DNA from 4 places in the Streptomyces sp. NPDC053673 genome. Region 1 is predicted to be linked to each of the others. Evidence: riboswitches for the same ligand, from Rfam matches in the RefSeq annotation. Region 1 holds a riboswitch; each other region holds the start of a gene.
What was found. A riboswitch is a leader RNA that binds a small molecule or an ion and turns the genes downstream of it on or off. The one in region 1 is predicted to bind cyclic di-AMP.
Positions count from the first base shown of each region.

Region 2: linked by a shared signal. The riboswitch ahead of ACZ6ZQ_RS09505 (M23 family metallopeptidase) and the one ahead of ACZ6ZQ_RS28105 (C40 family peptidase) in region 1 are both predicted to bind cyclic di-AMP.
Region 3: linked by a shared signal. The riboswitch ahead of ACZ6ZQ_RS05755 (transglycosylase family protein) and the one ahead of ACZ6ZQ_RS28105 (C40 family peptidase) in region 1 are both predicted to bind cyclic di-AMP.
Region 4: linked by a shared signal. The riboswitch ahead of ACZ6ZQ_RS32400 (M23 family metallopeptidase) and the one ahead of ACZ6ZQ_RS28105 (C40 family peptidase) in region 1 are both predicted to bind cyclic di-AMP.

Region 1 is NZ_JBVJKN010000024.1:50,035-54,348, forward strand. Features, by position in the region: gene pcrA (DNA helicase PcrA) at 1-1,714, opposite strand, end outside; cyclic di-AMP (ydaO/yuaA leader) riboswitch at 2,038-2,205, shown strand; gene ACZ6ZQ_RS28105 (C40 family peptidase) at 2,204-3,385, shown strand; gene ACZ6ZQ_RS28110 (hypothetical protein) at 3,382-3,510, opposite strand; gene ACZ6ZQ_RS28115 (hypothetical protein) at 3,634-3,987, opposite strand; gene ACZ6ZQ_RS28120 (C40 family peptidase) at 4,242-4,314, shown strand, end outside.
Region 2 is NZ_JBVJKN010000005.1:21,242-25,555, reverse strand. Features, by position in the region: gene ACZ6ZQ_RS09515 (MerR family transcriptional regulator) at 1-284, shown strand, start outside; gene ACZ6ZQ_RS09510 (PP2C family protein-serine/threonine phosphatase) at 584-1,672, shown strand; cyclic di-AMP (ydaO/yuaA leader) riboswitch at 1,922-2,057, shown strand; gene ACZ6ZQ_RS09505 (M23 family metallopeptidase) at 2,069-3,139, shown strand; gene ACZ6ZQ_RS09500 (PrsW family intramembrane metalloprotease) at 3,299-4,314, opposite strand, start outside.
Region 3 is NZ_JBVJKN010000002.1:559,477-563,790, reverse strand. Features, by position in the region: gene ACZ6ZQ_RS05765 (FtsB family cell division protein) at 1-29, opposite strand, end outside; gene eno (phosphopyruvate hydratase) at 198-1,478, opposite strand; gene ACZ6ZQ_RS05755 (transglycosylase family protein) at 1,910-2,581, opposite strand; cyclic di-AMP (ydaO/yuaA leader) riboswitch at 2,586-2,751, opposite strand; gene ACZ6ZQ_RS05750 (transglycosylase family protein) at 3,009-3,899, opposite strand; gene ACZ6ZQ_RS05745 (cytochrome P450 family protein) at 4,128-4,314, opposite strand, start outside.
Region 4 is NZ_JBVJKN010000035.1:12,760-17,073, forward strand. Features, by position in the region: gene ACZ6ZQ_RS32390 (M16 family metallopeptidase) at 1-306, shown strand, start outside; gene ACZ6ZQ_RS32395 (M16 family metallopeptidase) at 324-1,706, shown strand; cyclic di-AMP (ydaO/yuaA leader) riboswitch at 1,914-2,078, shown strand; gene ACZ6ZQ_RS32400 (M23 family metallopeptidase) at 2,092-2,865, shown strand; gene ACZ6ZQ_RS32405 (GntR family transcriptional regulator) at 3,058-3,735, shown strand; gene ACZ6ZQ_RS32410 (HPr family phosphocarrier protein) at 3,873-4,154, opposite strand.

The DNA of each region.
Region 1 (4,314 bases):
AGGCCTGCAACTCGGCCAGGTAACCGGTCCGTTCGAGGACGGCCTCCAGAACCGTCGCCGGGCCGGCGCCCGATTCGACGATCGTCCCGAGCTCCTCCATCAGTACGTTGAAGCGCTTGACGGCATTGGCGGAGCGGGCCGCCATGCCGTACGCCTCGTCGACGCGGCGCAGCGCCTGCGGGAAGGTGATCTTCTCCCTGAGCGCCAGGGAGTCGATCATCGCCTCCGCCCGGTCGCCGATGCCGCGCTTGGGCACATTCAGGATCCGGCGCAGCGGGACGTTGTCCTCCGGGTTGGCCAGCACCCGCAGGTACGCCAGCACGTCCCGGACCTCCTTGCGCTCGTAGAAGCGCACGCCGCCGACGACCTTGTAGGGCAGGCCGACGCGGATGAAGATCTCTTCGAAGACACGGGACTGCGCGTTCGTCCGGTAGAAGACCGCTACATCGCCGGCCTTGGCACTGCCCGCGTCCGTCAGCCGGTCGATCTCGTCGGCGACGAACTGGGCCTCGTCGTGCTCGGTGTCGGCGACATAGCCGGTGATCTGCGCGCCCGCGCCCGCATTCGTCCACAGGTTCTTGGGGCGGCGGCTCTCGTTGCGCTCGATGACGGCGTTGGCCGCGGAGAGAATCGTCTGGGTCGAGCGGTAGTTCTGCTCGAGCAGGATCGTCGTCGCGTCCGGGTAGTCCTCCTCGAACTGGAGGATGTTACGGATCGTGGCACCGCGGAAGGCGTAGATCGACTGGTCGGCGTCGCCCACGACGCACAGCTCGGCCGGCTCCAGGTCCTCGTACCCCGTCCCGACCAGCTCGCGGACCAGCGTGTACTGGGCGTGGTTGGTGTCCTGGTACTCGTCGACGAGGACATGGCGGAACCGGCGCCGGTAGTGCTCGGCGACGTCCGGGAACGCCTGGAGCAGATGGACGGTGGTCATGATGATGTCGTCGAAGTCCAGCGCGTTGGCCTCGCGCAGCCGCGCCTGGTACATCCGGTAGGCCTCGGCCAGCGTCTTCTCGAAACCGTCGGCGGCCTGGTCGGCGAAGGTCTCCTCGTCGATCAGCTCGTTCTTCAGGTTCGAGATCTTGGCGCTGAAGGACTTCGGCGGGTAGCGCTTCGGGTCGAGGTCCAGATCACGGCAGACCAGGGCCATCAGCCGCTTGGAGTCGGCGGCGTCGTAGATCGAGAACGACGACGTGAAGCCGAGCTTCTTGCTCTCGCGGCGCAGGATGCGGACGCAGGCGCTGTGGAAGGTGGAGACCCACATGGCGTTGGCGCGCGGGCCGACGAGGTGCTCCACGCGCTCCTTCATCTCGCCCGCGGCCTTGTTCGTGAACGTGATCGCCAGTATCTGGCCGGGGTGCACATGGCGGGTCGCCAGCAGATGGGCGATCCGGTGGGTCAGCACCCGGGTCTTGCCCGAGCCGGCACCGGCGACGATGAGCAGCGGCGAGCCCTGGTGCACGACGGCGGCACGCTGCTGCTCGTTCAGCCCCTCGAGCAGCGCGGCCGGGTCCACGGCGGGGCGCGGCGCCCCGTCCCGGTAGTACGCGTCGCGGGCCGGAGGCGCGTCGAAAGCGCCCTCGAAGAGGTCGTGCGGGACCTCCTCGTGGGGCGGGTGCTCGTCGTGCTCGTCGGGCTCGGGCGGCGGGTGCTCCTCCGGGGCCGAGGTGCGCTGGAGGTCCGCCAGGAAGCTGTCATCAAAGAGGCTGCTCATCGCTCTATGAGTCTAGGCCGCCCCACTGACAGCCCGCCGCCGCCTTCACCACACTCACCGTGCCGGAGCGGAACGCCTCTTCTTGCCCGAGCGCAACGCCTCTCGCTGCCCGAGCAGAAGCAGGGACCGTGCCCGAGCAGCAGCACGCACCGTGCCGGAGCGCACACAGGAACCGATCACATACTGTCACGTCTCGGCCACGACACGCCAAGGTCACGGAAATGTATCGGGCATATCGAACATCGTCCTTCACAGCAGCACCACAGTTTGGCTAGCCTGCTCGCCCAGGCGGCCCGTACTGCCAACGGCGACCTACGCCAATCGGGCAGCCTGCGCCGAATCCGGCCTCCCGCAGGGGAGTTCGGAACCGGGGACCCACCAGACATGTACAACTGGGGTGAATCGGGCCGCACTCCACTCGGCCCGTAGGACAGCCTTCCGTTCCGTCCGAACCCGACAGCTAACCCGGTAGGCGGTCCACGGAAGGAGATGCCGGCCTTGGCGTCGCATCGCAAGCCGCGCAGCCGCACTCGTACGAATTCATCCGCCGTCGGGTTCACGACGGCCGCCCTCGCGGGCGTGACGCTGCTCTCGACCCAGAACGCGACAGCCGAACCGAAGCCGAGCATCGAAGAGGTCCAGAAGAAGGTCGACGACCTGTACCGGCAGGCGGGCTCCGCGACCCAGGACTACAACCGGGCGCAGGAGGCCACCGAGAAGCAGCGCCGCGCGGTGGACACGATCCTCGACGACGTCGCCAAGCGCACGGACTCCCTCAACGAGTCCCGCCGGGCCCTCGGTTCGTACGCGGCCGCCCAGTACCGTACGGGTGCGGTGGCCCCGACCGCCGCGCTGCTTTTCGCCGACAGCCCGCAGGCGTACTTCGACCAGACGCAGCTGATGGACCGGCTGACCGACCAGCAGCGCAGCGCCATCGCCGACTTCGAGACCCAGCAGGCCGCGGCGGCGAAGCAGCGCGCGCGGGCGACCAAGAGCCTGGAGTCGCTGACCGCTTCGCAGCAGACGCTGCGTGAGAGCAAGCAGACCGTCCAGAAGAAGCTCGCCGAGGCGCGGGCGCTGCTGTCCGAGCTGACCGCCGAGGAGAAGGCGCGGCTCGAGGCGCTGGAGCGGCAGCGGGAGGAAGAGGCCCGCCGCAAGGCCGAGGCACAGGCCAAGGCGGAAGCCGAGGCGGAGGCGGAGCGGCTGCGCCAGGAGCGCGCGCAGCAGGAGCAGGCGCAGAACCAGGACACGGGTACCGGCACGGACACGGGTACCGGCACGGGCACGGGCACGGGTACCGGCACCGCCCCCGACTCGTACGCGGCCAAGGCCGAGAAGGTCCTCTCCTTCGCCCGCGCCCAGATCGGCAAGCCGTACGTCTGGGGCGCGACCGGCCCCAGTTCGTACGACTGCTCCGGGCTCACCCAGGCCGCCTGGAAGGCGGCCGGCGTCGATCTGCCCCGGACCACCTGGGACCAGGTGGAGGTCGGACAGCGGGTGGCGACGAACGATCTCCTCCCGGGTGATCTGGTCTTCTTCTACGACGACATCAGCCACGTCGGCATCTACATCGGCGACGGCATGATGATCCACGCCCCGAAGCCGGGCACGAACGTCCGCGAGGAGTCGATCTACTACATGCCGATCTACGGGAGCGTCCGCCCCGCCTAGAGGGCGTGCCGAGCAGACTTGCGGAAGCCGGGCTTGCGGAAGCCCGGCTTGCGGAAGCCCGGCTTGCGGAAGTCGCGCTTACGGAAGTAGCGCCGGTGGAAGCCGCCGCCCGGTGCGGGACTCACGCCGCAACCGGCCATTGGCCAAGGGGAGTTGCGGCATGAGCGGCTCGGGCTCGGCCGACCGGCGCGGACCCCGGAACCCCCGGGTCGCCCGGAATCCCCCGGGCCCCCGGGCCCCCGGGCGCATCACGTCCACAGCGTCGCAATGAAGATGTTCGCCAGCGTCAGCGCGCCCACCGTCGCGAACACCCCCTTGTCCACCTTCTCCTCGTCCCGCTTGACGTAGACCAGCGCGAGGATCACCACGAGCAACGCGAGCTTGATGCCGATCTTGAGGTTGTTCACCGGCTGGTCGTCCGCCTGATTCAGCCCCACCAGCACCACGCCCGTGACCAGCATGGTCAGCGCACCGTGCAGCATCGCGGGCGTGAAGCGCGCCGTCCCCTCGCCCATCGCCTTCATCTGGGTCAGGAAGCCGCCGAGCAGCGCCGCGATACCGATGATGTGCAGGGCTACGAAGACATTGATGAGTACGTCCATGGCACCGGAGCCTAGCCGTACGGTCCGAAAGTGACCCCGGCCGGTCCATCTCCCACCAATACCGGTCAGGACGCCGCCGTGTCGTCACCCGGAGGTTTAGCGTCCTGCCCCAGGCGGCCGACTCCTCACCACCGTCCCGTACCCGGACGGCAGCCGGTCGCCCCCGCCGAAAGAGCCGGCGGTGGACCGTCTCCCCTGTGCGGTCCGCCGCCGGTACCCGTACCGGCGGACCCTACGGAAGGACTGGCTCCCTCGTGGCAGCGCACCGCAAACCCAGGCAGCGCACGCTCTACGGCCCCGCCGCCCGCCTCTCCGCCACCCTCGCGC
Region 2 (4,314 bases), on a different contig from region 1:
AGGCGTTCCAGGCCCGTCAGGTCGCGATCGCCCGTGACTTCGGGCAGGCTCTGAAGGACGGACTGGCGCCCGACAGCGACGAAGCACAGGCGATCGCGCAGCGGCAGTGCGAATGGCTGTCGGTGACGACCGCCCCGACCAGGTCGTACGTCATCGGGCTCGGCGAGATGTACGTCGCCGACCCGCGCTTCACGGCGAACTACGACCGGCACGGGGAGGGGACGGCCGTGTTCGTCCGTGACGCGATGAAGGTCTACGCGGAGCACAACCTCAGCGACGACTGAGGCGCCTCCCGTCCGCCGGACGGACGGGAGCCGGTCACCGGGAGGGCCCCCTGGTTGACCGATCAGCCCGGACTGGTTCCGGCTGGTCCTGACGGATACCGGCCTGTCCTCGCCGGTCCTGGCTGGTCCTGGCTGGTCCTGGCTGGTCCGGATGGCCGATGGCGAGTCGCCGAGCGGCGCGGCTCCGGTCAGCCTGAATGGGGCGCGGTACCGTCCGCAGCCTGGGCGGACCTGGCAGGAGACCACTGGTGGGGCAGCGAGAAGGCGACAACGGACAGCGGCGGGACGGTGGCCGCAGGATGGTCCGGGTGCTGCCCTTCCTGCTGATCGTGGGCGGGATCTTCTTCGACCTGGGCACCCCGGAGTCGTACACCGCGTCGCCGCTCTTCGCCGCGGCACCGCTGGTCGCCGCCCCCTTCTTCTCAGCGCTGTTCACCCTGCTGACGGGAGTCGCCGCCGTCGCGGCGGTGGCCGGGCTGCATACGTACAACGGCACGGCCTCCGACATCCCGGCCGTGACGGAGCTGCTGACCGTGTTCACGGTCTCCGTGCTGGCTCTCTTCATCAATCAGGTCGTACGCCGCAGCGGCCAGCGGCTCGCGTCCGCGCGCGTCATCGCGGAGGCCGCGCAGCGGGCCGTGCTGCCCACGCCGGCCGACCGGATCGGCGGGCTGCAGATCGCCGCGCGGTACGAGGCGGCGCAGGCGGACGCGTTCATCGGCGGGGACCTGTTCGCCGTGCAGGACACTCCGCACGGGGTGCGGCTGGTCGTCGGGGACGTACGGGGAAAGGGACTGGGCGCGGTCGAAGCGGTGGCCGTGATCCTCGGGGCGTTCCGGGAGGCCGCCGAGCAGGAGGCATCGCTGGAGAGGGTGGCACAGCGGCTGGAGCGGGCGCTCGCCCGGGAGGGCATGCGTTCCGGGCTCGACGCGTTCGAGGGCTTCACCACCGCCGTGCTCGCCGAGATCCCCCACGAGGACGGAGTGGTCCGGATCCTCAACCGGGGCCACCCCCCGCCGCTGCTGCTGACCGCGGACGGCGGGCTGGGCATGCTGGAGCCGCCCGAGATCGCGCTGCCGCTGGGCATGGGGGATCTGGGGGCCTCGCCGGACCGGTCGTACGAGACCCCGTACGCGGCCGGTGCCACGCTCCTGCTCTACACGGACGGGCTGACCGAGGCGCGTGACGCGCACGGTGTCTTCTACGATCCGCGCGAGCGGCTGGGCGGCCGGGTCTTTTCCGGACCGGAGGAGCTGCTGGACGCGGTCGTCGCCGACGTACGGCGGCATACGAGCGGCCGGGCGACGGACGACATGGCGCTCCTGGCGGTCGCCAGTCCCGGGGAACGGCAGCCGGAGCGGCGCAGGACGATGCCGGTGGTTCCGTGAACGGAACGCCAGGAATGCAGCGCCACGGAACGTAATCGAAAGACAGCCCTCCGCATAACATTTGACCCACCGTCAGAATGGCCGACCGGATTGAGGGGCAGTCAACTCGCCCGATTCGGGGCTGTTGTGCCTGAAAAGTCCAGGCCAAAGTCGCTAACGATCAATGGGAAGAGCTTGGAATCCGCCCCCCGTGTCTATTAACGTTCGATAACGCAGCGCGGTCGTCACAGTCGTCGCAAGAGACGGCACCGTGCGCACGCGCCGAATCCCGCAAGGGAACCGGGGAACCACCTATTGGGGTGAATCGGGCACTTCGCAGTGCTCGTAGGAGACCTTCCTGCTCCGAACCCGTCAGCTAACCCGGTAGGCGATAAGGAAGGAAAGGAGAACGCCTCCGTGGCGTCCAACGAGCCTGCCCTCCAGGAACCTCCCACCAGCGAGTGGGTCCCCACCAACGAGTGGGCCCCGGCCACCGGGGCGGAGGAATGGAACCCGACCGAGGAATCGGTCCGTTCGGTCCGTGGCAGGCATCGCGTCGTCAAGCAGCGCAACGGACTCGCGCGGAGCTCCACCGTTCTCGGAGTCGGCGTCATCGCCGCGGTCGGCGCGGGTGGCATGGCCACCGCGCAGAACAAGCCGCCGGTCTCCATATCCCTCCCCGACGCCATCACGGACCACCTCCCGGACGCGGATTCGCTTCCCGGCGTGGGCTCCCTCATGTCCTCGGACGACTCCGACTCGGAGAACCGGAACGACGCACCGCTCACCGCCTTCTCCGTCGCCGACACGGCCGCGGACGACGGGCAGGGCGCCGGTGACGCGGGCGAGGCCCTGCGGGCCCGGATCCTCCAGCAGGCGGAGCAGCAGCAGGCCGAGGCCGAGGCAGAGGCGAAGGCAGCCGCGGAGAAGGTCGCCGCCGAGAAGGCCGCGGCGGAGGCGAAGGCGCAGCAGACCGCGGCGGCCGAGGCCGCCGAGGCAGCGGCCGCCGAGGCCGCCGAGGCGAAGCGGCTGGCCGAAGAGGAGGCCGCGCGCAAGGCGGAGGCCGAGCGGCTCGCCAAGCTCGCCGCGAGCTACTCCCTCCCGACGTCCTCGTACACGATCACCTCGACCTACGGCCAGGCCGGTTCGATGTGGTCCTCCGGCTACCACACCGGCCTCGACTTCGCGGCGCCCACGGGTACGCCGGCGAAGGCCGTGCACGGAGGCACCGTCAAGTCGGCGGGCTGGTCCGGGTCGTACGGCTACCGCATCGTGCTGGAGCTCGAGGACGGCACCGAGGTCTGGTACTGCCACCTGTCGTCGATGACCGTCGGCGTGGGGCAGACCGTCGCCACGGGCGAGACCATCGGGCGCGTCGGCGCGACCGGCAATGTCACCGGACCGCATCTGCACCTGGAGGTGCACACCCCGGGCGGCGACGGCATCGACCCGATGGCGTGGCTGCGCGACAAGGGCCTCTCCGTCTAGGACTTGTCCGGGCCTGGGCCCGGACAGGGCCGTACTTCTGGTCGGTCACGGTTCACACGCGAGTCACCGGCAGCTCTGGCGCACCCCCCCCGACGCCTGAGCTGCCGGTTTTTTGTGCCGTGGTGCGGTCCGCGAGGCCGCGGCGATCCGCGTTCTCCGCTACCCCCGGTACGGGTTGTAGTCGCCGTAGTCCAGATACGGCGGTGGCTGCCACACCCGGCCCGTCGCACGCGCCGCGTATGTGAGGGCCGGGCCGGCGACGCTCCTGCGTTGCCAGAGATGGTGGAGCAGCTCCTGCTCGCGGGCGACGAAGTCCGGGCTCCCCGCGCCGCGCTGGGCCCGGTGGCGCAGGAAGGCCAGCGAGGTTGCGAAGGCCTCGTACTCGGAGACGGCGCGGGCGGCCGCCGGGCCGTGGGTACGGCCGGCCATGTCGCGGGCCATCGTGCGCGCTCGCATGGAGGACAGGGCGAGCGGTTCGGCAGGGGCGAGCCAGCCGGCCGCCGCGTACGCGGGCAGCTCGGCCGCGACCGTACGCAGCTCGCGCTGCCGGGTCCAGATCGCCAGCCAGGTCAGCAGCCCGAACGCCGGCACCATGAATGCCGCGTACACGGCGTAGAACCCGAACGGGCCGAACCTCGCCGAGCCGTTCCACAGTGCGTGCATGCCCATCGCGAGGGTGAGGCCGAGCAGCGGCAACACGGTCCTGCGGAACCTCCGGCGCCGGGCGGTGATCGCCGCGAGGCCGAACCCGATGCCCGTCAGCACCGTGAACAGCGGATGCGCGAACGGCGACATCACGATCCGTACGAAGAAGGTCGCGGCGGTGACGGACGCGAAGCCGGACGTGCCGAACGCCTGGTCCTCACCGAAGGCGTTGCCGAGATACAGGATGTTCTCGGTGAAGGCGAAGCCGGTCGCGGTGAAACCGGCGACGACGACGCCGTCGACGATGCCGGTGAAGTCCCGTCTGCGGAAGAGGAAGAGGAGCAGCACGGCGGCCGCCTTGGCGCTCTCCTCCACGACCGGGGCGATGACGGTCGCGCCGATCGTGTCCGCGTGCGACGGATCGGCGGTCGCGGTGGCTATCCACTGGGTCGCGAACGAGTTCGCGATGATCGCGACAAGGGCGGCCGCGCAGGCGCCCCAGGCGAAGGCGAAGAGGAGATTCCGCCACG
Region 3 (4,314 bases), on a different contig from region 1:
GAGAACCGGTCCCGGTTCTTCCCGGTCATCGCTCGCCTCCCCTATTACTTACGGCTGTTGCTCACGGCCATTACGTACGGCTGTTACGTACGGCCACTGCTCACGGCCTCGTGGTCACGTCCTCTTACGTACGTACGTCCCCGGACACGGTACGGGACCGCGGCCGGGGACGTACGGAGGCTGGTGCTTTACGCCGGTCAGCCCTTGAAGCGGGGGAAGGCGCTGCGGCCCGCGTACACCGCCGCGTCGTCGAGGATCTCCTCGATGCGCAGCAGCTGGTTGTACTTGGCGACGCGCTCGGAGCGGGCCGGGGCGCCGGTCTTGATCTGGCCGCAGTTGGTGGCGACGGCCAGGTCGGCGATCGTGACGTCCTCGGTCTCACCGGAGCGGTGGGACATCATGCACTTGAAGCCGTTGCGCTGAGCCAGCTCGACGGCGTCCAGGGTCTCGGTCAGCGAACCGATCTGGTTGACCTTGACGAGCAGGGCGTTGGCCGCGCCCTCCTCGATGCCGCGGGCGAGGCGCTCGGGGTTGGTGACGAACAGGTCGTCGCCGACCAGCTGCACCTTGGAGCCGAGCTTGTCGGTGATGGTCTTCCAGCCGTCCCAGTCGTCCTCGAAGAGCGGGTCCTCGATGGAGACGAGCGGGTACGCGGCGACGAGCTCCGCGTAGTACTCGGTCATCTCGGCAGCCGAGCGCGACTTGCCCTCGAACTCGTAGTTGCCGTCCTTGTAGAACTCGGAGGCGGCGACGTCAAGCGCGAGCGCGATGTCCTTGCCGGGCGCGTAGCCGGCCTGCTTGACGGCCTCGAGGATGAGGTCGAGGGCCTCACGGTTGGAGCCGAGGTTCGGGGCGAAGCCGCCCTCGTCGCCGAGGCCGGTGGACAGGCCCTTTTCCTTCAGGACCTTCTTGAGGGTGTGGTAGACCTCGGTGCCCCAGCGCAGGGCCTCGGAGAAGGACTCCGCGCCAATCGGGGCGATCATGAACTCCTGGATGTCCACGTTGGAGTCGGCGTGCGAGCCGCCGTTCAGGATGTTCATCATCGGCACCGGGAGCAGGTGCGCGTTGGGGCCGCCCAGGTAGCGGAAGAGCGGAAGGTCGGAGGCCTCGGAAGCGGCGTGCGCGACGGCGAGTGAGACACCGAGGATGGCGTTGGCGCCGAGGGAGGACTTGTCCGGGGTGGCGTCCAGGTCGAACATCGCCTGGTCGATCAGACGCTGCTCGGTGGCGTCGTACCCGACGAGCTCCGGGCCGATCTGCTCGATGACGGCGAGGACGGCCTTCTCGACACCCTTGCCCTGGTAACGGTTCTGGTCACCGTCGCGGAGCTCGAGGGCCTCGAACGCACCGGTGGACGCACCGGACGGGACGGCAGCACGGCCGGTGCTGCCGTCGTCGAGGCCGACCTCGACCTCGACCGTGGGGTTGCCTCGGGAGTCCAGGATTTCCCGGGCTACGACGACGTCGATGGACGGCACGAGCATCTCCTTCTGGGATGTGACGCTGAATGTGACGTATGCGAAGCAGGTGCAGCGCAGGTCGGTGCAGGGTCGCTTTGGCCTTGCGACACGAGCCTATCCGGCTCGCGGGCATCGGCCAGCCGGTGCCCGCCCCATGGGACGAAAAAGGGCACGAAACAGACAGAAACCCCGGCCCGGCGTGTACGGGGGGAAGGCGCGCCGGGCCGGGGAGCTTGGGGACGGGGGCTGGGAGCGGGGGGACGGGGGTGCGTACGACCGGTGGTCCGCCGGGTCCACCGGGTCCACCGGGTCCACCGGGTCCACCGGGTCCACCGGGTCCACCGGGCTACGGGTACCCGTAGGGGACTACGGAAGTCCGTCGAGGACTACGGAGCGCCCGGTCCGGGTCGGGGGAATCCCGGACCGGGGCCGGCCCCGGGTCCGGGTCGTCAGCTCAGGTGGAGCTTCTGGCCCGGGTGAATGACGTCCGCGTCGGCGATGACGTCCTTGTTCAGGTCGAACAGCTTCTTCCAGCCGCCCTTGACCTTCTTGGTCTCGGCGATCTTGCTGAGGGTGTCGCCGGCCTTGACCGTGTACTCGCCGTCGCCCTTCTTGAAGCCCTTCGCGGGGGCCGGGGCGGCGGAGCGCTCGGAGCGGGTGGTCGGGACCTCGGCGCGCTTCGGGGCGGGGGTCTCGGCCTTGGGGGCGGCCGGGGCAGCCGGGGCGGAACCGGTGTACGCGGCGTTGGACAGGCCCACGCCGCAGTTCGGCCAGGCACCCTTGCCCTGGCCCGCCAGGACCTTCTCGGCGATCTCGATCTGCTGGGCCTTCGACGCCTGGTCGGCGGTGGCGGCGTAGGCGGTGCCGCCGTACGCGGCCCAGGTGGAGGCCGAGAACTGCAGGCCGCCGTAGAAGCCGTTGCCGGTGTTGATGGACCAGTTGCCGCCGGACTCGCACTGGGCGACGGTGTCCCACTCGGAGGCGGTGGCGGCGGACGCGGTGCCGGTGGCGATCAGCGGAGCGGCGATCGCGACACCGGTGACACCGGCGAGCGAGGCGATACGGGCGGACCGCCGGAAGACGGTCGGGCGACGGTGCTTGCCCTTGCCGGAAAGCAGCATGGAGTTTTCCCCTCACCGACGCCTACGAGGTGAGCTGTCGGGTTCGGGCCAAGTGAGTTGCCCGGCCACGCGACTTGCGCGCGGCTTCACCCCAAGCCGTTCCCTCCCTCATCGGGCCGGTCCGGCACTTACCTTGGGTCCCCCGCTCCTGCCTTCGGCGCTTGCGCGTCGACTGTTCCCGTCGTCCGCCGGCAGGATTCGGCGTGCGGTCGTCGGGGCCCGCGATGGCGAGCAGTCCAGACCGTAAACGCACTTCTCCCCGATGTTCAAAGACGAACATCGGGGAGAAAACAGGCTTATTTGACTCGTAGAGATGTCCGTTTTTGCAGGTGAGAGGCGTGATGACCGGAGTTGACCGACAAGACACACCAGTTGACAGGAAGAGACTCATGTCTCACTTGCACAGAACCGGACATAAGGCAGCGAATTACTTCTTCAACTGCCCCTGATCCAGACCCAGATCGAGGCTCTGGCCAGGCAGGATGAGGTCGGCGTCGGAGCCGACGACCTCTCGGTTCGCCTCGTAGAGCGCGGGCCAGCCGCCGGGCACCTTTTCCGCGTCCGCGATCGACGACAGGCTGTCGCCGGGGAGGACGGTGTACCCATCTCCCGTAGCGGCACCCTCTCGTGCCGATCCGTCACCTCGTGAGGCATGACGACCGTATTCGCGCTCATCGCCCGAATTGTCTGCCTCGTCCTCGTTGTCGGCGGGGGCGCCGCGATGCTTGCCGGAGCCGGTGTCCGTGCCGGCGCCAGCGGCGGCGTCACCATCGCCCGCCGCGTCCGGGTCCTTGCCGGAACCGCTCGCGGAGCCGGCCGGGACGGACGGCTGGGCAGTCGGGGTGGACGGCTCGGCGTCCGGGGCGGACGAGGTCGGGGCTGAAGGCTTGGCGTCGGCGTCGGCGTCCGGCTCGGGCGCCACGTCCGCCCCGTCACCGAACGACGGGCTCTTGGCGCCCCCACCCTGTGCGGCGGGAGTGGAAGCGGCGCCGTTCCCGGGCTCGGTACCGTCCTGCACGAGACCGGCGATCTCCGAGCAGTTCGGCCAGGCCGCCGGCCCCTGGGCGGCGAACACCATCTCGGCGACCGAGATCTGCTGGGCGCGGCTGGCGAGGTCGGCGCGCGGCGCGTACGCCGTGCCGCCGTAGGCCTCCCAGGTCTCCTGGGTGAGCTGCAGGCCGCCGTAGTAGCCGTTGCCGAGGTCGGCGCTCCACATGCCGCCGCTCTCGCAGTCGGCGACGCGGTTCCAGGTGGTGGAGTCGGCGGCGGAGGCGGAGCCCGCACCGAGCAGCGGGATGGCGATGGCCGATCCGGTCACCCCTGCCGCGACGATGAGAGCGGGGGCCTGACGGGGGCGGCGGTGTCGACCGTTCCCGGAGCGCATGCGGTGTGCCTTCCGTGTGACAACAGAAAACTCCTGAGTCCGCCGAGTCGGTTGAATCAGCGAAGACCCCGAGTCGGGGTGAACGTAGCCGCACTCGCGCGTCAGTCACAAGTCGATGCAGCGGAGATCACGTAAAAGTCACAGTCCTGACGGAGCGTCAGTTCAGTGCGGGCTCCGCGGGGGCGTGAACTCAACGGGCAGAGTGCGCAATCCACGCATAATGAGCCCGCCACGCCACCGCAATTCGGAAGGATCGACTGCAAGCCGCAAGTCGGGCAGTCGCGCCAGCAGCGTCGCGAGCGCGGTCTGCCCCTCCAGACGCGCGAGCGGCGCGCCGAGGCAGTAGTGG
Region 4 (4,314 bases), on a different contig from region 1:
GCCGCCGAGGGCCCCACCGCCGAGGAGATGGAGCGGGCGCAGGCCCAGCTGGAGCGCGAGTGGCTGGACCGTCTCGGCACGGTCGCGGGCCGCGCCGACGAACTGTGCCGGTACGCCGTGCTCTTCGGCGACCCCCAGCTGGCGCTCAGCGCCGTCCAGCGCGTCCTCGACATCACCGCCGAGGAGGTGCAGGCGGTCGCCAAGGCTCAGCTGCGCCCGGACAACAGGGCGGTGCTCGTGTACGAGCCCGTCCAAGCAGCTGACGCCACCGAGGACAACGACGACGCAGAGGGAGCGGACCAGTGACCGACGCTGCCGTGACCATGGACTTCCATCCGCAGCCGCAGGCCGGCGAGGCCAAGCCGTGGACCTTCCCCGCTCCCGACCGCGGCACGCTCGACAACGGTCTGACCGTTCTGCGCTGCCACCGCCCCGGCCAGCAGGTCGTGGCGGTCGAGATCTTCCTCGACGCTCCCCTGGACGCCGAGCCGGAGGGTCTGGACGGCGTCGCGACGATCATGGCGCGGGCGCTCTCGGAGGGCACCGACAAGCACACGGCGGAGGAGTTCGCCGCGGAGCTGGAGCGGTGCGGCGCCACGCTCGACTCGCACGCCGACCACCCAGGCGTCCGGGTCTCCCTCGAGGTGCCGGTCTCCCGGCTCCCCAAGGCCCTCGGCCTGCTCGCCGAGGCGCTGCGCGCCCCGCTCTTCGCCGACAGCGAGGTCGAGCGGCTCGTACGCAACCGGCTGGACGAGATCCCGCACGAGACGGCGAACCCGGGCCGCCGCGCCGCCAAGGAGCTCTCGAAGGAGCTCTTCCCGGCCTCCTCGCGGATGTCGCGGCCCCGCCAGGGCATCGAGGAGACCGTCGAGCGGATCGACTCCGCCGCCGTCCGCGCCTTCTACGAGGCGCATGTCCGGCCCGCCGCGACCACCGCCGTGATCGTCGGTGACCTCTCCGGTGTCGATCTGGACGCCGTGCTCGCGGACACGATCGGCGACTGGACCGGTGACGCGGCCGAGAGCCGTCCCGTGCCGCCGATCACCGCCGACGACAACGGCCGCGTCGTCATCGTCGACCGCCCCGGCGCCGTCCAGACGCAGCTGCTGATCGGCCGGATCGGTCCGGACCGGCACGACCAGGTCTGGGCGGCCCAGGTCCTCGGCACGTACTGCCTGGGCGGCACCCTCACCTCGCGCCTGGACCGCGTCCTGCGCGAGGAGAAGGGATACACGTACGGAGTGCGTGCCTTCGGCCAGGTGCTGCGCTCCGGAGCCCCCACGTCCCCGGGAGGGGCCACGGGCGCCGCGATGCTGGCCATCAGCGGTTCCGTCGACACCCCGCACACCGGCCCGGCGCTGGACGACCTCTGGAAGGTGCTGCGCACCCTCGCCGCGGAGGGACTGACGGACGCGGAGCGCGATGTCGCCGTACAGAACCTGGTGGGCGTCGCCCCGCTGAAGTACGAGACGGCGGGATCCGTCGCGGGCACGCTCGCCGACCAGGTCGAGCAGCACCTCCCGGACGACTTCCAGACGCAGTTGTACGCGCGCCTGGCCGAGACCGGCACGGTCGAGGCGACGGCCGCGGCCGTCAGCGCCTTCCCGGTGGACCGGCTCGTCACGGTCCTCGTCGGGGACGCCGCCGAGATCGAGGAGCCGGTCAAGGCCCTCGGAATCGGTGAAGTGACCGTTGTCACGGGCTGATTGACCGCCGGGCGATCCGGCGGACCGGGAAGGCCCCGTTGGCCACACGCCAACGGGGCCTTCCCCTATGTCCGTTTTATTGGAGAGGCGGGGTGTCTGCCCTGTGGCGTGCACTACAAAACGGCGTGTCTGTTTGGTGATTGAACGAAGATCGGCTTAGCGTCTTTTGCGCTGTCCGCCAGTTGCACCAGCCGCACCCGCGGCATCGGTCAGCCATCGCCGAGTCCCCGTCGGGCGCGAGCCTGGGGAGCCGGGGACCCACACGTCCCCCTGGGGTGAATCGGACGCCTTCGCATCCGTGCGGAGGGGCCCGTAGGAGACCTTCCTGCTCCGAACCCGTCAGCTAACCCGGTAGGCGAGAAGGAAGGAAAGGATCAGCCACTACATGGCGTTCACCCGTGCCACCGGGAAGCATCGTGGTCCGAGCCGGCTGTCGCGCAAGAGCGCGGGTGTCGCATCGGTCGCGGCCCTCGCCACCACCGGCGTCATCGGAACCCTCGCCTCCCCGGCGCTCGCCGCCGACGCGGACAGCTCTCCCACCGAGGACACCGGCCTCACCCAGGCGATCGCCGTCGACGACTCGCTCGCCGAGCAGATCGACGCCCAGGCCGCCGCCCAGCAGGAGGAGGCCGCCCTCGCCGCCGCCCAGGCGAAGGCCGAGGCCGAGGCGAAGCGCAAGGCCGAGGCCCGCGCCAAGGAGGCCCGCGAGGCCCGTGAGCGCGCCGCCCGCGAGGCAGAGCGCAAGCGGCTGATGTCCTACAACCTCCCGGTCGCCGGCTCGTACGTCAGCACGAGCTACCACGCCGGCGGCGGGCAGTGGTCCTCCGGCAGCCACACCGGCGTCGACTTCCACGCCGCGTCCGGCACGCAGGTCGTCGCCGTCGGCATGGGCACGGTCGTGGAGGCCGGCTGGGGCGGTGCGTACGGCAACAACATCGTGATCCGGATGCACGACGGCACGTACACCCAGTACGGCCATCTCTCGTCCATCGGCGTCTCGGTCGGCCAGACCGTCACCCCGGGCCAGCAGATCGGCCTCTCCGGGTCGACCGGCAACTCGTCCGGCCCGCACCTCCACTTCGAGGCCCGCACGAGCCCCGACTACGGCTCGGACATCGACCCGGTCGCGTATCTGCGTTCGCACGGCGTCAGCGTATGACCCCTCGGACGACCCCTCGCGCATGACGAAGGCCCCGGCTCGGTACGGATCGAGCCGGGGCCTTCGGCGTATTCAGGCCAAAAGATATCCACGGATTCTCGTTTGCCATCCGAAATTCCGGCCCGCTGCAATAGAGTCACTGAACAGGCGTCGCTCGACTGGGTTTCGCGCGAATTAAGGCGGAGGTTCGGTATGCGCATTCCTGCGCGCTCGGTATGCACGGCGATCCGCGACGACATCGTCTCCGGTGTCTTCGAGCGCGGCAGCCGGCTCACCGAGGAGCAGCTGGCGCGCCGCTACGGCGTATCACGCGTCCCCGTGCGCGAGGCGCTGCGCACGCTGGAGTCGGAGGGCTTCGTCGTCACGCGCCGGCACGCGGGCGCGTGTGTCGCCGAGCCCACCGAGCAGGAGGCCGTCGACCTGCTGGAGATCAGGATGCTGCTGGAGCCGCTGGGCGCGGCGCGGGCCGCCCAGCGGCGCACGGAGGCCCATCTCAAGGTGCTGCGTGGCCTGGTCAGACTGGGCCAGGAGCGGGCCCGGCGGGGCCAGGGCGAGGATCTGCGCTCGCTCGGCGGGTGGTTCCACGAGACCCTCGCCCAGGCATCCGGCAGCCCCGGGCTCACCGCGCTTCTCACCCAGCTCCGGCACAAGATCGCCTGGATGTACTCCGTCGAGCCGCCCGCCCGGCCGGTCGAGTCCTGGGCCGAGCACGGCGCGATCGTGGACGCGGTGGCGCGCGGCGACGCCGAGCGGGCCCGGGCGCTCACCTCGATGCACGCCGAGCGGGCCACGAGCGCGCACCGGTTGCGCATCCCGGTGGGCGTGAGGGCTTCGCAACACTCTGTAAACACGACAGGCGACGGAAATTAACAAAAGCGCCGTATACAAAGAGCAGCTATTTATGGGTGGCCTGTTCTTCGCTGCCCTGGTGACGGATGCGCGGATAAACGAAGAAGCCGCGGCCCGATAATTCAGGGCCGCGGCTCCGCCGCGAATTCGAGGGGGACTCAGACGGTCTCGGGGAGCTCCTCGAGACCCTCGGCGACCAGCTTCGCCAGACGGTCGAGGGCGGCGTCCGCGCCGTCCGCGTCCGAGGCGAGCACGATCTCCTCGCCGCCCTGCGCGCCCAGGCCCAGCACGGCGAGCATCGAGGCGGCGTTGACCGGTGCACCGTCGGCCTTGGCGATCGTCACCGGGACGCCGGAGGCCGTGGCGGCACGAACGAAGATGGAGGCGGGGCGGGCGTGCAGGCCCTCGGCCCAGCCGACATTGACGCGGCGCTCAGCCATGGTGTTGCCCTTCGAAGTCTCAGCGGTTGTCTAGACCAGTCTCTCATGGGTTGCGGAGTGCTCCCGAACCGGCCTCCGGTCCGGGTGCGCCCGCCGGCCGGCCCTCTGGGGGTGCCCCCAGCCTGCCCCGGCGCATCCGGGTTCGCGACCGGTGTCCTGG